2 regions of the Streptomyces sp. NBC_01296 genome follow, and region 1 is predicted to be linked to the other one. Evidence: riboswitches for the same ligand, from Rfam matches in the RefSeq annotation. Region 1 holds a riboswitch; the other holds the start of a gene.
What was found. Region 1 has a riboswitch for cobalamin ahead of OG299_RS29465 (cobalamin biosynthesis protein). Riboswitches for the same ligand answer to the same signal wherever they lie in the genome.

Region 1 (7,227 bases):
CGCTCGAGCCGCGCCGCGGCCGCGTCCACCGAGGAGGTGGGCGGCAGCGCCAGCTCGGCGGCGGCGCCGCGGAAGGTGATCAGACCGACCTTGTCCCGGCGCTGGTAGGCGTCCAGCAGCAGCGACAGCACCGCCCCCTTGACCGCGCCCATGCGCTGCCGGGCGGCCATCGAGCCGGAGGCGTCGACGACGAAGAGGACCAGGTTGCCCTCGCGGCCCTCCCGGGTCGCCTGGCGCAGATCGTCCTTGCGCACGACGAGCCCCCGCCCGCTGCGCCCGCGCGCCTTCTGGTGCGGGGCGGCGGCCTGGACGGTCGCCGCGAGGTGCAGCTTCGTCAGGTGGCCGCGGGGGCGCTGGGCGCCGGTGGTCCGGCCGTGCGCGGTACGGGCGCGCGAACGCCGCCCGGACGCGCCCTCGCCGAGGCCCGGCACGCTGAGCATCTTGGTCCGGAACGGCTCGGCGGCCCGCACGGCGGCCTGCTCCGGTGCGGCGCCCTCCTGGGACGCGGGCTGCGGCTCGGGGGACTGGGGGGCGTCCGGGGCCGGCGGGGTCGCGTCGTCCTGCGCCTCGGGGGCTTCGGGCTCGGGTGCGTCCGGTCCGCTCTGCGGGGGGACCCCGCCGCCTCCGCCGTCGGGGCCGCCGTCCTGCGGACCGCCGTCGTCCGGGCCCTCGGGCTCGGGGTCGGGCTCGTTGTCCGGCTCCTCGTCGGGGAACCGGTCCAGGATCTCGTCGAGCTTGTCCTCGTCGAGGCCGGGCGCGTCGAAGGGGTTGCGGCGCCGCCGGTGGGGGAGCGCCAGCAGCGCGGCCTGGCGTACGTCCTCCTTGCGTACGTCGGTCCGCCCGGCCCAGGCGGCCAGCGCGGTCGCGGTGCGGGCCATCACGATGTCGGCGCGCATGCCGTCGACCTCGAAGCCGGCGCAGGTCGCCGCGATCTGCAGCAGGGAGGCGTCGCCGAGGCGGACCTTCGGGAGCAGGGCCCGGGCGGCCACGACGCGGGCGCGGACGTCCTGCTCGTCACCGGCCCAGCGGTGGGCGAAGGCGGCCGGGTCGTCCTCGTACGCGAGCCGGCGGCGCACCACCTCGACGCGCTGGGAGGGCTCGCGGGAGGCCGCCACCTCGACGGTGAGCCCGAACCGGTCGAGGAGCTGCGGGCGGAGCTCGCCCTCCTCGGGGTTCATGGTGCCGACGAGCAGGAAGCGGGCGGCGTGGCGTACGGATACGCCCTCGCGCTCGACGTACGAGGCGCCCATCGCGGCGGCGTCGAGGAGCAGGTCGATCAGGTGGTCGTGGAGCAGATTGACCTCGTCGACGTACAGGATGCCGCGGTGCGCGTCGGCCAGCAGGCCGGGCTCGAAGGCCTTCACGCCTTCGGCAAGGGCCCGCTCGATGTCGAGGGCCCCGACGAGGCGGTCCTCGGAGGCGCCGACGGGCAGCTCGACCATGCGCGCGGGCCGGTCCTGGCCCGGGCCGGGCTCGTGCGGGCCGTCGGGGCAGGCCGGGTCGGGGGCGGCGGGAGCGCAGGAGAACCGGCAGCCGGGAACGACGTCCACATGCGGCAGCAGAGCGGACAGCGCGCGGACGGCGGTGGACTTGGCGGTCCCCTTCTCGCCGCGGACCAGCACGCCGCCGACCGCTGGGCTCACGGCGTTGAGCAGGAGCGCCAGCCGCAGGTCGGTCTGGCCGACCACTGCGGTGAACGGGTAGGGCGTGCTCATGCGGTGCCTCTCCTTGTGCGGGAACGCGTACGCGTGCGCGGGCTGGTGTGGCCGTCCGGGGTGGTGGCCGCGGGCCGGGTGCGATGTCCGGGTCTGCCGGGGGCTGCCGCCGTCACGGGGCGCCCGGGGGGAGGAACGGGAGGCCCGACGGGGCTCCGGTCTCGATCAGGCGGAGCAGGGCGTCGGTGTCCGCGTGCTCGGCGATCAGGTCGCCCAGCAGGTCCAGCTGTTCCTCCCGGAGAGCGCCGAACGACGTGTCCGGGGACGGGACGAAGCGGCGCCCGGCGGCCGCGGCCACCTCACGGAGGAACGCCCGGCGGAAGCCGTCCGACTCCAGCGAGCCGTGCCAGTGGGTGCCCCACACCGACCCGACCCGGCAGCCTTCCAGACTGCGTCCATGGTCATCAGAGATGAACGCCTCCCCTCCCAGGACCTCGGCCACCCCGTGGTGGATCTCGTAGCCCGTCACCGGCTCGCCCAGCGCCGCACCCTCCGGCCGCGCCAGGGTCTTCTCCCGCTCGAAGCGGATCCGCACCGGCAGCAGGCCGAGCCCGTCCACCGAGCCCGCCCTGGATTCGACCTCGTCCTCGATGTGCTCGCCGAGCACCTGGAAGCCGCCGCAGATGCCCAGGACCGGCCGGCCCTCCGCGGCCCGCCGCGCCAGCGCATCGGCGAGGCCGCGCTCGCGCAGCCACTCCAGCGCCTTCACCGTGCCCCGGGTGCCCGGGACCACCACCAGGTCCGCGTCGACCAGCTCCTCGGCCCGGTCCACGAACCGCACCACGACCCCCGGCTCCGCCGCGAGCGCGTCGACGTCCGTGAAGTTCGACATCAGCGGCACCGCGCACACCGCGACCCGCAGGACGTCCTCGCCGACCGGCGGCGCCACGACCGACTCGCGCACCGCGCCCCGCAGGGAGACCCGGAGCCCGTCCTCCTCGTCGATGCCCAGCCCGTGCCGGAACGGCAGCACGCCGTACGTGGCCCGGCCGGTGAGCGAACGCAGCATCTCCATGCCCGGCTCCAGCAGCGACACGTCGCCGCGGAACTTGTTCACCATGTAGCCGGCGATCAGCGACTGGTCCTGCGGTGAAAGCAGCGCCGTCGTCCCGAAGAACGAGGCGAAGACCCCGCCCCGGTCGATGTCCCCGACCACGACCACCGGGAACCGCGCGGCCCGCGCGATGCCCATGTTCACGATGTCGGTCCGGCGCAGGTTGATCTCGGCCGGACTGCCCGCCCCCTCGCAGATCACGGCGTCATACGTGCCCCGCAGTTGCTCCAGACAGTCCGTGACGACCCCGAGAAGCTGTTCCTGCCGCCCGCCGTGGTAGCCGCGGGCGCTCATCTCGCCCACCGGCTTGCCCAGCAGCACCACCTGGCTGCTGCGGTCGCTGCCGGGCTTGAGCAGCACCGGGTTCATCAGCGCCGTCGGCTCCACGCACGCCGCCTGCGCCTGCATCGCCTGCGCCCGCCCGATCTCGGCGCCCCCGCGCGTGACGAACGAGTTCAGCGACATGTTCTGCGCCTTGAACGGCGCCACCTTCACGCCCTGCCGGGCCAGCCAGCGGCAGATGCCCGCCGTGACCACGCTCTTGCCCGCGTCCGATGTCGTACCGGCGACGAGGAGTCCCCCGCCCAGTTTCCCGCCGCTCACGGGCGTCCCCTCCCAGCCACACGTGACACTGCACAGCGCAGTGCCACACACGCTCCCAGCGCCAGCCACGTCACCTGCCGCGACAGCCGCACCGCCCGTTCGATGTCCGCGACCTGCACCGGCCGGCCCGTCTCGCCGTTCAGCACGGCCCGGTGCTCGACCCGCCCCCCGTACGCCAGCGTGCCCCCCAGCCGTACGCCGAGCGCTCCGGCGAACGAGGCCTCCACCGGGCCGGCGTTCGGGCTCGGGTGCCGGGCGGCGTCCGCACGCCAGGCCCGTACGGCCCCCCGCCGGTCGGGCCCGGCCAGTACGGCGGCCAACGCCGTCAGCCGGGCGCCCGGCCAGCCCGCGAGGTCGTCGAGCCGGGCCGAGGCCCAGCCGTAGCGCAGGTAGCGCGGCGACTTGTGGCCCACCATCGCGTCCAGGGTGTTCACGGCGCGGAAGGCCAGCAGCCCGGGGACACCGGCGGCGGCGCCCCACACCAGGGCCCCGACCACCGCGTCGGAGGTGTTCTCGGCGACCGACTCCACGACGGCGCGGGCCATCTGCTGCTCGTCCAGGGCCTGCGGGTCGCGTCCGCACAGGTGCGGCAGCCGCTCCCGGGCCACCTCGGCGTCCCCGGCGGCGAGCGCGCCGCCGATGGCGCGGGCCTCGCGGCCCAGGGAGGTGCCGCCGACGACGGCCCAGGTGGCCGCTGCGGTCAGGGCGATACGGGCGGCTGCGGGCCGGGAGCGCACGGCGCGGGCGCCCAGCGCGCCGACGGCGGCCGCGCCCCCGGCGCACACGAGGGTGTGGAGGAGGCCCCGGGCGCGGTCGTCGCGCCACAGGGCGCCTTCGACGGCGGCGGCTGCTCGTCCGAAGGCGGCCACGGGGTGCCCTCGGCGCGGATCTCCGAGGATCCGGTCGCCGATCAGGCCCGCCGTGGCGCCGTACGCGAAAACGCGATCGGCACGCATGGTGGCAGGTATGTCCTCACTCAGGGTCCGCGCCCTGGTTCGACGTGTCCGGCGGTGGGAGTTCCTGGCTCCCGGGGCGCACGTGCCGCGTGCTCCCCGGTGACAGTGGCGGGACCGCGCCGGATTCGCACCGGACTTCCTCTCCATGCCGCCGTATTGGCTCGGGCAGTCCACCACGCACCGAGAAGGCCCGTCAACTCGCCGTTGACCTGCGGCGAGGCAGGTCACCGCGCCGGGCCCCAGGCACGGGAAAGCTCCCCCCGGGAAGCCCGGAGGGAGCTTTCGTGCGCCGTGCCCGAATCGGTCAGCTGACGATCAGGTAGATCCCGTACGCCACGGCCGCCGCGACGAGCGCGAAGCAGGCGTACGCGCCGCTGCGGGCCAGGGTGGCGGTGCCGCCCTGCTCGGTGGCGGTCTCGTGCTTGGAGAGGCCCACCAGGCCCAGGGTGAACAGGGCCACGAGTGTGACGGTGGCGGAGAGGCTGACCCCGAAGACGGAGCCGAGTGCTGCCCAGTCGATCTTCATACTGCGGATTCCTCTGTCGTTCTCGGGGTCAGACCGCGGCGGCCGGGGCCGCAGGCGTGGTCGGGGCGGCCGCCGGGATGGTGGCCTTCAGGTCCGCGTCGGTCACCGCGGCGGTCGTACCGGCGGCGGCCACGGTCGGCGGGACGGCGACGGCGGCCATGGCCGTGGTGACGACGCCCGGCTCCTCGGCCGCGTCCGGCTGCACGTCGTTGACGTTGCTGTGGTCGACGACCTGGCGGCGGGAGATGACCCAGATGGCGGCGCAGGAGCCGACCAGGAAGAGCGCGACGGCGGCGACGCCGAGGTCACCGGTACGCATGACCAGCTCGGCACCGGAGGCGACGACGGCCGCGGCCGGCAGGGTCAGGCCCCAGGCGATGAACATGCGCGTGGCGGTGGACCAGCGGACCACACCGCCCTTGCGGCCCAGACCCGCACCCATGACGGCGCCGGAGCACGCGTGGGTGGTGGAGAGGGAGAAGCCGAGGCTGGAGGAGGCCAGGATGACGCTGGCGGCCGAGGTCTGGGCGGCGAAGCCCTGCTGCGGCTGCAGGTCGGTCAGGCCGCTGCCCATGGTGCGGATGATGCGCCAGCCGCCCAGGGAGGTGCCCAGCGCGATGGCCAGGCCGGCCGAGACGATGACCCACACCGGCGGGTTGGAGCCGGGCGCGAGCGCGCCGCCGGCGACCAGCGCCAGGGTGATGATGCCCATCGTCTTCTGTGCGTCGTTGGTGCCGTGCGCGAGGGAGACGAGACCGGCCGAGGCGATCTGGCCGGCGCGGTAGCCCTTGGTGGAGGTCTTCTTGCCGACGTTCCCGCCGAGCTTGTACGTGACCTTGGCGGCCAGCATCGCGGCCGCACCGGCCACGATCGGCGCGGCGACCGCGGGGAGCAGCACCTTGGTGACGAGCGTGCCGCCGTTGACGGCGCCGAGGCCGGCAGAGGCGACGGCCGCGCCGACCAGGCCGCCCATCAGGGCGTGGGAGGAGCTGGAGGGAAGTCCGACCAGCCAGGTGACGAGATTCCAGAGGATCGCGCCGACCAGGGCGGCGAAGATCACTTCTGGCTGGATGCCCTCCTCGTTGACCAGGCCCTTGGAGATCGTCTTGGCGACCTCCACGGACATGAACGCGCCGACGAGGTTGAGCACGGCGGACATGGCCACCGCCGTCTTGGGCTTGAGGGCGCCGGTCGAGATGGTGGTGGCCATCGCGTTGGCTGTGTCGTGGAAACCGTTCGTGAAGTCGAACACGAGAGCGGTGATGATCACGATCCCGAGGAGAAGCGTTATGTGCTCCATTTACCCAGGCTTCTGTTTGACGTCAGTGGCTCGGCGACCGTAGGCAACCTGAGTGAACGGAAGATGAACTGACGCGGGCGGAGCGGTGTACTGGCCCGTCGTGCCATCGGGACCTTCGTCCTGATTTTGCCGCCGATACCGCGATTAATGCACGTCAAAGCGGGGTGAACGAAAGGATCCGCAGGGGATCACAGGCCCCTGGATCCGCCCTCGAGGGGTCCTGGAAGAGATCTAGATCACTCCTCCGGGCACCCCGCCGCGCCGCTGCGCGATCCCTTCCCGGACCCGCCCGGCGGTATGCGGAGCATTCCGCTCAGGTGGCCCGCCCGGGCTCCCGCCTCGACACTGGAGCCGTGCGTACCGCCACAGCGACGGCCGCGGTCGTCGCCACCTCCCTCGTCGGTGCCGGTGCAGCCGCGGTCGCGGCCGGCCGGTACGCCGCCGACGCCGCCCTGCGGCACGGGCCCGGCCGCCCCCTGCCCGGCGAGCCCCGGCTCAGCGTCCACTCCGCCGGCTCCGGGCGGATCGTGCTGACCCGCTCGCTGGCCTCCCTGCGCCCCGGTACGTACGGACTCGCCGCCCCCGGGGTGCACGCCGTGGTCGGGCCCGTCCTCGAGGGAGCCGCGCCCGGCCCGGACACCGTCGTGCGCCGGCTCCTCGCCGTCACCCACGGCAGCCTCGAGCCCGGCACCCGGGTCGCCCTCACCCCCCAGGTCCATGCGGGCAACCCCCGCACCGCCCTCGGGCTCGACCATGCCGACGTGGACATCCCCGGCGAGCTCGGCGGGCTGCCCGCCTGGTTCGTGCCCGCCGCCCGCGACACCTGGGTGATCACCGTGCACGGGCTCGGTGCCGGCCGCGAGCACCCGATGGTGGTCATGCCCTTCCTGCACCGCCAGCGGATGCCCGTCCTCGACCTCGCCTACCGCGGCGACCTCGGCGCCCCTGCCTCACCGGACGGTCTCGGCCACCTCGGCGAGTCGGAATGGCGGGACGTGGACGCCGCCATCCGCTACGCCCTGCGCTACGGCGCCCGCCGGGTCGTCCTGCACGGCTGGTCCACCGGCGCCGCT
Region 2 (7,227 bases), 4.3 Mb from region 1:
GTCGTCGCCCGAGGTGCGCATCGCGCTCGTGCCCCACAGGGACAGGCCGACCGAGGCGGGCCACTCGCCGTTGTCCGTGCGGTAGCGGGTGAGGAGGGAGTCGGCCAGGGCCTGGCCCGTCTCCCACGCGAGGCGGGACGGGACGGCCTTGGGGTCGACCGAGTAGAAGTTGCGGCCCGTCGGGAGGACGTTGACCAGGCCGCGCAGCGGGGAACCCGAGGGGCCCGCCGGGACGAAGGCGCCGTCCAGCGCGCTCACCACGTGCGCGATCTCGTCGGTCGTGCCGGCCAGCCGCGGGACCACCTCGCGGGCCGCGAAGTCCAGGACGGCCGCCACGTCCGCCGCGTAACCGGCGGCGACCGAAGCCACCGCCTCCGGGGCCCAGTTCGCGTCCTCCATCGCCTGTACCAGCGCGCGGGCCGCCGCCTCCGCCTCGTCGGCGGTCGTACGGGTGGCCGCGGACTCGTCCAGGCCGAGCGCCTCGCGCAGGCCGGGCAGGGCCGTGGTACCGCCCCAGATCTGACGGGCGCGCAGGATGGCGAGGACCAGGTTGACCCGGGCCTCGCCGGTCGGGGCGCCGCCCAGGACGTGCAGGCCGTCCCGGATCTGGGCGTCCTTGACCTCGCACAGCCAGCCGTCGACGTGCAGCAGGAAGTCGTCGAAGCCCTCGTCGTCCGGGCGCTCCTCCAGACCGAGGTCGTGGTGGAGCTTCGCGGCCTGGATCAGGGTCCAGATCTGGGCGCGGATGGCCGGCAGCTTGGCCGGGTCCATCGCCGAGATCTGGGCGTACTCGTCCAGGTGCTGCTCCAGGCGCGCGATGTCCCCGTACGACTCCGCGCGCGCCATCGGCGGCACCAGGTGGTCGACCAGGGTGGCGTGCACGCGGCGCTTGGCCTGGGTGCCCTCGCCCGGGTCGTTGACCAGGAACGGGTAGATCAGCGGCAGATCGCCGAGCGCGGCGTCGGGCGCGCAGGCCGCGGACAGGCCGGCGTTCTTGCCCGGCAGCCACTCCAGGTTGCCGTGCTTGCCCAGGTGGATCATCGCGTCGGCGCCGAAACCGCCGTCCTCCGCGCGCGCCTGGATCCAGCGGTACGCGGCCAGGTAGTGGTGCGAGGGCGGCAGGTCCGGGTCGTGGTAGATCGCGATCGGGTTCTCGCCGAAACCGCGCGGCGGCTGGATCAGGATGAGGAGGTTCCCGCGGCGCAGGGCCGCGAGCACGATGTCGCCCTCCGGGTTGGCCGAGCGGTCCACGAACATGTTGCCCGGGGCCTCGCCCCAGTGTTCGTTGACGCTGCCCTGCAGTTCGGCCGGGAGCTCGGCGAACCACCGCTTGTAGTCGGCGGCCGGGATCCGGACCGGGTTGCGGGCCAGCTGCTCCTCGGTCAGCCAGTCCTGGTCGTGGCCGCCGGCCTCGATCAGGGCGCGGATCAGCTCGTCGCCGTCGCCGGAGACCAGGCCCGGGATCTCCTCGACGGGGCCGAAGTCGTAGCCGCCCGCGATGAGCGTGCGCAGCAGCTCCACGGCGCTGGCCGGGGTGTCGAGGCCGACCGCGTTGCCGATGCGGGAGTGCTTGGTGGGGTACGCGGAGAGGACGAGCGCGATCTTCTTGTCGCGGCGCTCGATGTGGCGCAGCCGGGCGTGCCGGACGGCGATGCCGGCGACGCGGGCGGCCCGCTCGGGGTCGGCGACGTACGCGGGCAGGCCGTCCTCGTCGAGCTCCTTGAAGGAGAACGGGACGGTGATCAGGCGGCCGTCGAACTCGGGCACGGCGACCTGCGTCGCGGCGTCGAGCGGGGACAGGCCCTCGTCGTTCTCCTCCCAGGCGCTGCGCGAGCCGGTCAGGCACAGGGCCTGCAGGATCGGGACGCCGAGCGCGGCCAGCGCACCCGCGTCCCACGACTCGTCGTCGCCGCCCGCCGAGGCGGTGGCGGGCTTGGTGCCGCCGGCCGCGAGGACGGTGGTGACGACCGCGTCCGCCGACTCCAGCGCGGCGATCAGGTCCGGCTCCGGGGTGCGCAGGGAGGACACGTAGAGGGGGAGCGCCCGGGCGTCCTGGGCCTCGATCGCGTCGCACAGGGCGTGCACGAAGGCGGTGTTGCCGCTCATCTGGTGGGCGCGGTAGTACAGCACGGCGATCCGCGGACCCTCGGTGGTCCCCGGCGTGCGCTCCAGCGGGCCCCAGGTGGGCGCGGCGGCCGGCGGCTCGAAGCCGTGGCCGGTGAGCAGCACGGTGTCGGAGAGGAACCGGGCCAGCTGGTCCAGGTTGGCGGGGCCGCCGTGGGCTAGGTAGCCGTGCGCCTCGGCCGCGATGCCGATCGGGACCGTGGAGGCCTCCATCAGCTGGGCGTCCGGGGCCTGTTCGCCGGTGAGGACCACCACCGGGCGGGTCTGGGCAGGCGCCAGGAGCAGGTCGAGGCCGTCCTGCCAGGCGCGCAGGCCGCCGAGGAGGCGTACGACGACCAGGTCGACGCCGTCGAGCAGCCCGGGCAGGTCGTCGAGGGGAAGGCGGGACGGGTTCGCGAACCGGTACGGCACGGGGCCGTCCGCGGCGCGGGCGCTGAGCAGATCGGTGTCGGACGTCGACAGCAGCAGGATCATGCGGCGGCAGGCCTTCCTCGGGGTTTCCGCGCCCCGGGCAGTGAGGACAGCGGGAGTTCCTGACTCACCCGGCGGATTTGCTCTGCAGGGTTCACAGTGGCGGGACCGCGCCGGATTCGCACCGGGCTTCCTCCCGGCGGGCCATGTGGCTCCGCCGCTGGTCATCTTAGGTGGCGATCTCCCTGACCGGGAGTGGGGGTGGCCAGCGCCGGGGCGCCCGCCCGGCGGACCCGCCCCCGCCCCCCCGCCCCCGCGCGCCCCCGCGCGCCCCCGCTCCACGCAGCGCCGAGTCCGCCCGCGCACCGTTGCTGCGCGGAGGGAGCGGGTGGTGACGGCCACAGGTCGGGGCGGGGGAATCGTGGGTATGCTCGCCGCCATGCCGCCCCAGCCCCCGTCCGCCGCACCGCGGGACGAACCCGTCATACGCGACCGTGGTGACGCCTGCCCCGGTGCGCTGCGGCTGCACGCCGCGGACGACGGGTTCCTGGCCCGGGTGCGGGTGCCCGGCGGAATGCTCGACGCGGACGCGGCCGCGCTGCTGGCCGATGCCGCGGACCGGCTCGGCGACGGGCACATCGACCTCACCTCCCGCGGCAATGCGCAACTGCGCGGACTCGGGGCGGGCTGCGGCGGCGAACTGCAGTCCGTGCTCGTCCGCGCCGGCCTGCTGCCCGCGCCCACCCACGAGCGGGTCCGCAACATCGTCGCCTCGCCGCTGACCGGCCTCGACCGGAGCGGCCTGCCCGATGTGGCGCCCTGGGTCGCGGAGCTGGACCAACTGCTGTGCGCGAGCGCGCCCGCGGCCGGGCTGTCCGGCCGCTTCCTGTTCGCCCTCGACGACGGCCGCGGCGACGTCACCTCGCTCGCCGCCGATGTGAACCTGGTCGCCCGGGACGCCGACCGGGCCCTGCTGTGGACGACCGATCCGGCCGACGCCCTGCTCGTGGCCGCGGCCGACGCGCCCCGGGCCGCCCTGGTGGCCGCCGCGTACTTCCTCGACGCCGTCCGGGAAGCCGGTACCCGGGCCTGGCGGGTTGCCGAGCTGCCCGCCGAACAAGCCCTGCGCCCCGACGAGTTGGGCGTGCGGCTGGCTGCCGCCGGGATCGAGGCCTCCCCCGTACGGGAAGACGCCCGGCGCTCCCCGGCCCCCGAGCCCGGCATCGTCCAAGGCCCCGAAGACCCCGAAGACCCCGAGGGCACCGCCGCGCTCAGCGTGCTCGCACCGCTCGGCCGCCTGACCACCGCGCAGTGGCGCCTGCTGGCCGGCCTCACGGGCCGCATGCGCCTGACCCCCTGGCGCGGCGTCGTCGTCCCCGGCGTGCCCGCCCACGCCGCGGCACGAGCGCTGGCCGCCCTCGCCGGGGCCGGGCTGGTCACCGCCCCCGACGACCCCTGGCGGTCCGTCACCGCCTGTACGGGGCGCCCCGGTTGCGCCAAATCCCTCGCGGACGTACGCGCCGACGCGCGGGCCGCCGTCACCCGCGCGACCGGCCCCCTGCCCGTGCACTGGTCCGGATGCGAACGCCGGTGCGGGCACCCCCGCGGCACCGCGTGGGTGGACGTGGTCGCCACCCCCACCGGGTACGACCTCTGCGCGGACGGCCGCACCCCGCGCCGCGGCCTCCAGACCTCCGAACTTCCCGCGGCCCTCGCGGACGCACGCCGCACCACCTCCCACGACGCAGCGAAGAAATGAGCGAGTACACAGTGTTCGAGTACGAGAAGGACGGCGCGGCGATCTACCGCCAGTCCTTTGCCACGATCCGCGCCGAGGCGGACCTCTCCGGGCTGCCCGCCTCCGTCGCCCAGGTCGCGGTACGCATGATCCACGCCTGCGGAATGACCGACCTGCCCCGGGACCTCGGCTACACCGCCGACGTCGTGCTGCGCGCGCGTGCCGCCCTGACCGCCGGCGCGCCGATCCTCTGCGACGTGCAGATGGTCGCCAGCGGGGTCACCCGCAAGCGGCTGCCCGCCGACAACGAGGTGATCTGCACCCTGTCCGACCCGGCCGTGCCCGCCCTCGCCGCGAAGATGGGCACCACGCGCAGCGCCGCCGCCCTCGAAGTCTGGCGCGACCGCGGCCTGCTGGAGGGCTCCGTGATCGCCGTCGGCAACGCGCCGACCGCGCTGTTCCGGCTGCTCGAGATGATCGAGGAGGGCGCCCCGCGCCCCGCCGCCGTCATCGGCGTCCCGGTCGGCTTCATCGGCGCCGCCGAGTCCAAGGACGCGCTCGCCGCCCACGCGTCCGGCCTCGACCACCTGATCGTGCGCGGCCGGCGCGGCGGCAGCGCCATCGCGGCCGCCGCCGTCAACGCGATCGCGAGCGAGGAAGAATGAGCAGCGCAGCCGGCACCACAGCCCGCACCGGAAAGCTGTACGGCGTCGGGCTCGGCCCCGGCGACCCCTCCCTGATGACCCTCCGGGCCGTCCAGGTCATCGCCGAGGCGGATGTCGTCGCGTACCACAGCGCCCGCCACGGCCGTTCGATCGCCCGCTCGATCGCCGCCGAGCACCTGCGCGCGGACCACGTCGAGGAGCCGCTCGTCTACCCGATCACCACCGAGACCACCGACCACCCCGGCGGCTACCAGGGGGCGATGGAGGAGTTCTACGAGCAGTCCGCCGCCCGGCTGGCCGCGCACCTGGAGGCCGGCCGGACCGTCGCCGTGCTCGCCGAGGGGGACCCGCTCTTCTACGGCTCGTACATGCACATGCACAAGCGGCTCGCCGACCGGTACGAGGCCGAGGTGATCCCCGGGGTGACCTCGGTCAGCGCCGCCGCCGCCCGGCTCGGCACCCCGCTCGTGGAGGGCGAGGAGGTGCTGACGATCCTGCCCGGCACCCTGCCGGAGGAGGAGCTCACCGCCCGCCTCGCCGCCACGGACTCCGCGGTCGTGATGAAGCTCGGCCGTACCTTCCCCGCCGTGCGCCGGGCCATGGAGGGCAGCGGGCGGCTGCCGGAGGCCCGGTACGTCGAGCGCGCCACCATGGCGGGCGAGCGGACCGGCGTCCTCGCCGACACCGACCCCGACAGCGTCCCGTACTTCGCCGTTGCCGTCGTGCCCAGCCGCATCGGCAACCCGGGCAGTGTGCCGTCCGGGCCCGGCCAGGTCGCCGTCGTCGGCACCGGACCTGCCGGGCCGCTCTGGCTCACCCCCGAGACCCGGCGGGCGCTGGCCGACGCCGAGGTGCTCGTCGGGTACACCACGTACCTGGACCGCGTACCCGTCAAGCCGGGCCAGATCCGGCACGGCTCCGACAACAAGGTCGAGTCGGAGCGCGCCGAGTTCGCGCTCGACCTCGCCCGCCGCGGCAAGCGGGTCGTCGTGGTCTCCGGCGGCGACCCGGGCGTCTTCGCCATGGCCACCGCCGTCCTGGAGGTCGCGGGGCAGCCGGAGTACAAGGACGTGCCCGTACGGGTCCTGCCGGGGGTGACCGCCGCCAACGCGGCAGCCGCCGCGGCCGGGGCCCCGCTCGGCCACGACTACGCCACGATCTCCCTGTCGGACCGGCTCAAGCCGTGGGAGGTCATCGCGGAGCGGCTGCGCGCCGCTGCCGCGGCCGACCTGGTGCTCGCCCTGTACAACCCGGGCTCGCGCAGCCGGACCTGGCAGGTCGCCCAGGCCAAGGAGCTGCTGCTGGAGCTGCGTTCGCCGCAGACGCCGGTCGTGGTCGCCCGCGACGTGGGCGGCCCGGAGCAGTCGGTCCGCATCCTCGCGCTCGGTGAACTGGAGCCGTCCGAGGTGGACATGCGCACGATCCTGCTGATCGGGTCCTCGCAGACCCAGGTCACGGAGCGGCCGGACGGCTCCCGCGTGACGTGGACCCCGCGCCGCCATCCGGAGGCCTGACCGGCAGCACAGCCGGCCCGCCGCCCCGGGCGCGACGAAGCGTCCGTGGGCGGCGGGGGCTCAGGGCTCAGCACTGCCAGAGGAACGCCGCCCGGCCGCAGGGCTCGCAGGCATGCGCGTAGGCGCTGCCGGAGCCGAAGTTGGGGGCGGTGAGGGGGTCCGGGCCCTCGTCCAGTCGGGCGACGAACTCCATGGGGCGGCCGCAGCCCGTGCAGTCGGGGGTCTCGTCGTTCTGGAGCCAGTCGGCGGTGCCGCCGAGCTGACCGAGCACCTCGTTCGCAGGGCGCCCGCTCTGCTCGGACCAGGCCTTGGAGGCGAGCCGGTACTCAGGCTCGGCCACCGTGACGCGCTCGACGGTACGGACCGCCCCGAGCTGCCGAACGTCCTCGTCCTCGTCCTCGTCGTCGTCTTCGTCGTCGTCGTCCCCGGCGGTGGGGAGTGCGGGCAGCGGCAGCGGCACCAGCCCGGCGGACGGGAAGAGGTACGCCCTGTTGCCGCCGGCCGTCGCACTCCAGTCGCCGCACATGCCCGGGTCGTTCGCGCACATGAAGACGGAGAGGACCCCGCGCCCGCCGTCGAGGACGATCTGCGCGATGAACTGGAGCGGCCCGGAGCAGGCCGCACAGGTGGGCCAACGGGTGCCGGAGGGCGCCAGCGGAAGGCCGCCGATGCGGGTGACCGGGGTGTCGGGTGCGGCGGAGCCGTCGTGGACCAGCAAGGTGGTGGTGCTCATACCGACGAGAGTAAGAGACCCCTCTGACAACGGCCGGGCGGC

Region 2: another riboswitch for cobalamin. It lies ahead of cobN (cobaltochelatase subunit CobN); the one in region 1 lies ahead of OG299_RS29465 (cobalamin biosynthesis protein).

Annotation. Positions count from the first base shown of each region.
Region 1 covers NZ_CP130720.1:6,467,235-6,474,461, forward strand. The annotation lists gene OG299_RS29455 (putative cobaltochelatase) at 1-1,715, opposite strand, end outside; gene OG299_RS29460 (cobyric acid synthase) at 1,828-3,357, opposite strand; gene OG299_RS29465 (cobalamin biosynthesis protein) at 3,369-4,328, opposite strand; cobalamin riboswitch at 4,368-4,518, opposite strand; gene OG299_RS29470 (hypothetical protein) at 4,633-4,854, opposite strand; gene OG299_RS29475 (inorganic phosphate transporter) at 4,883-6,154, opposite strand; gene OG299_RS29480 (alpha/beta hydrolase family protein) at 6,508-7,227, shown strand, end outside.
Region 2 covers NZ_CP130720.1:2,146,532-2,153,758, reverse strand. The annotation lists gene cobN (cobaltochelatase subunit CobN) at 1-2,598, opposite strand, end outside; cobalamin riboswitch at 2,632-2,771, opposite strand; gene cobG (precorrin-3B synthase) at 2,975-4,294, shown strand; gene OG299_RS09995 (precorrin-8X methylmutase) at 4,291-4,938, shown strand; gene OG299_RS09990 (precorrin-2 C(20)-methyltransferase) at 4,935-6,452, shown strand; gene OG299_RS09985 (hypothetical protein) at 6,520-7,185, opposite strand.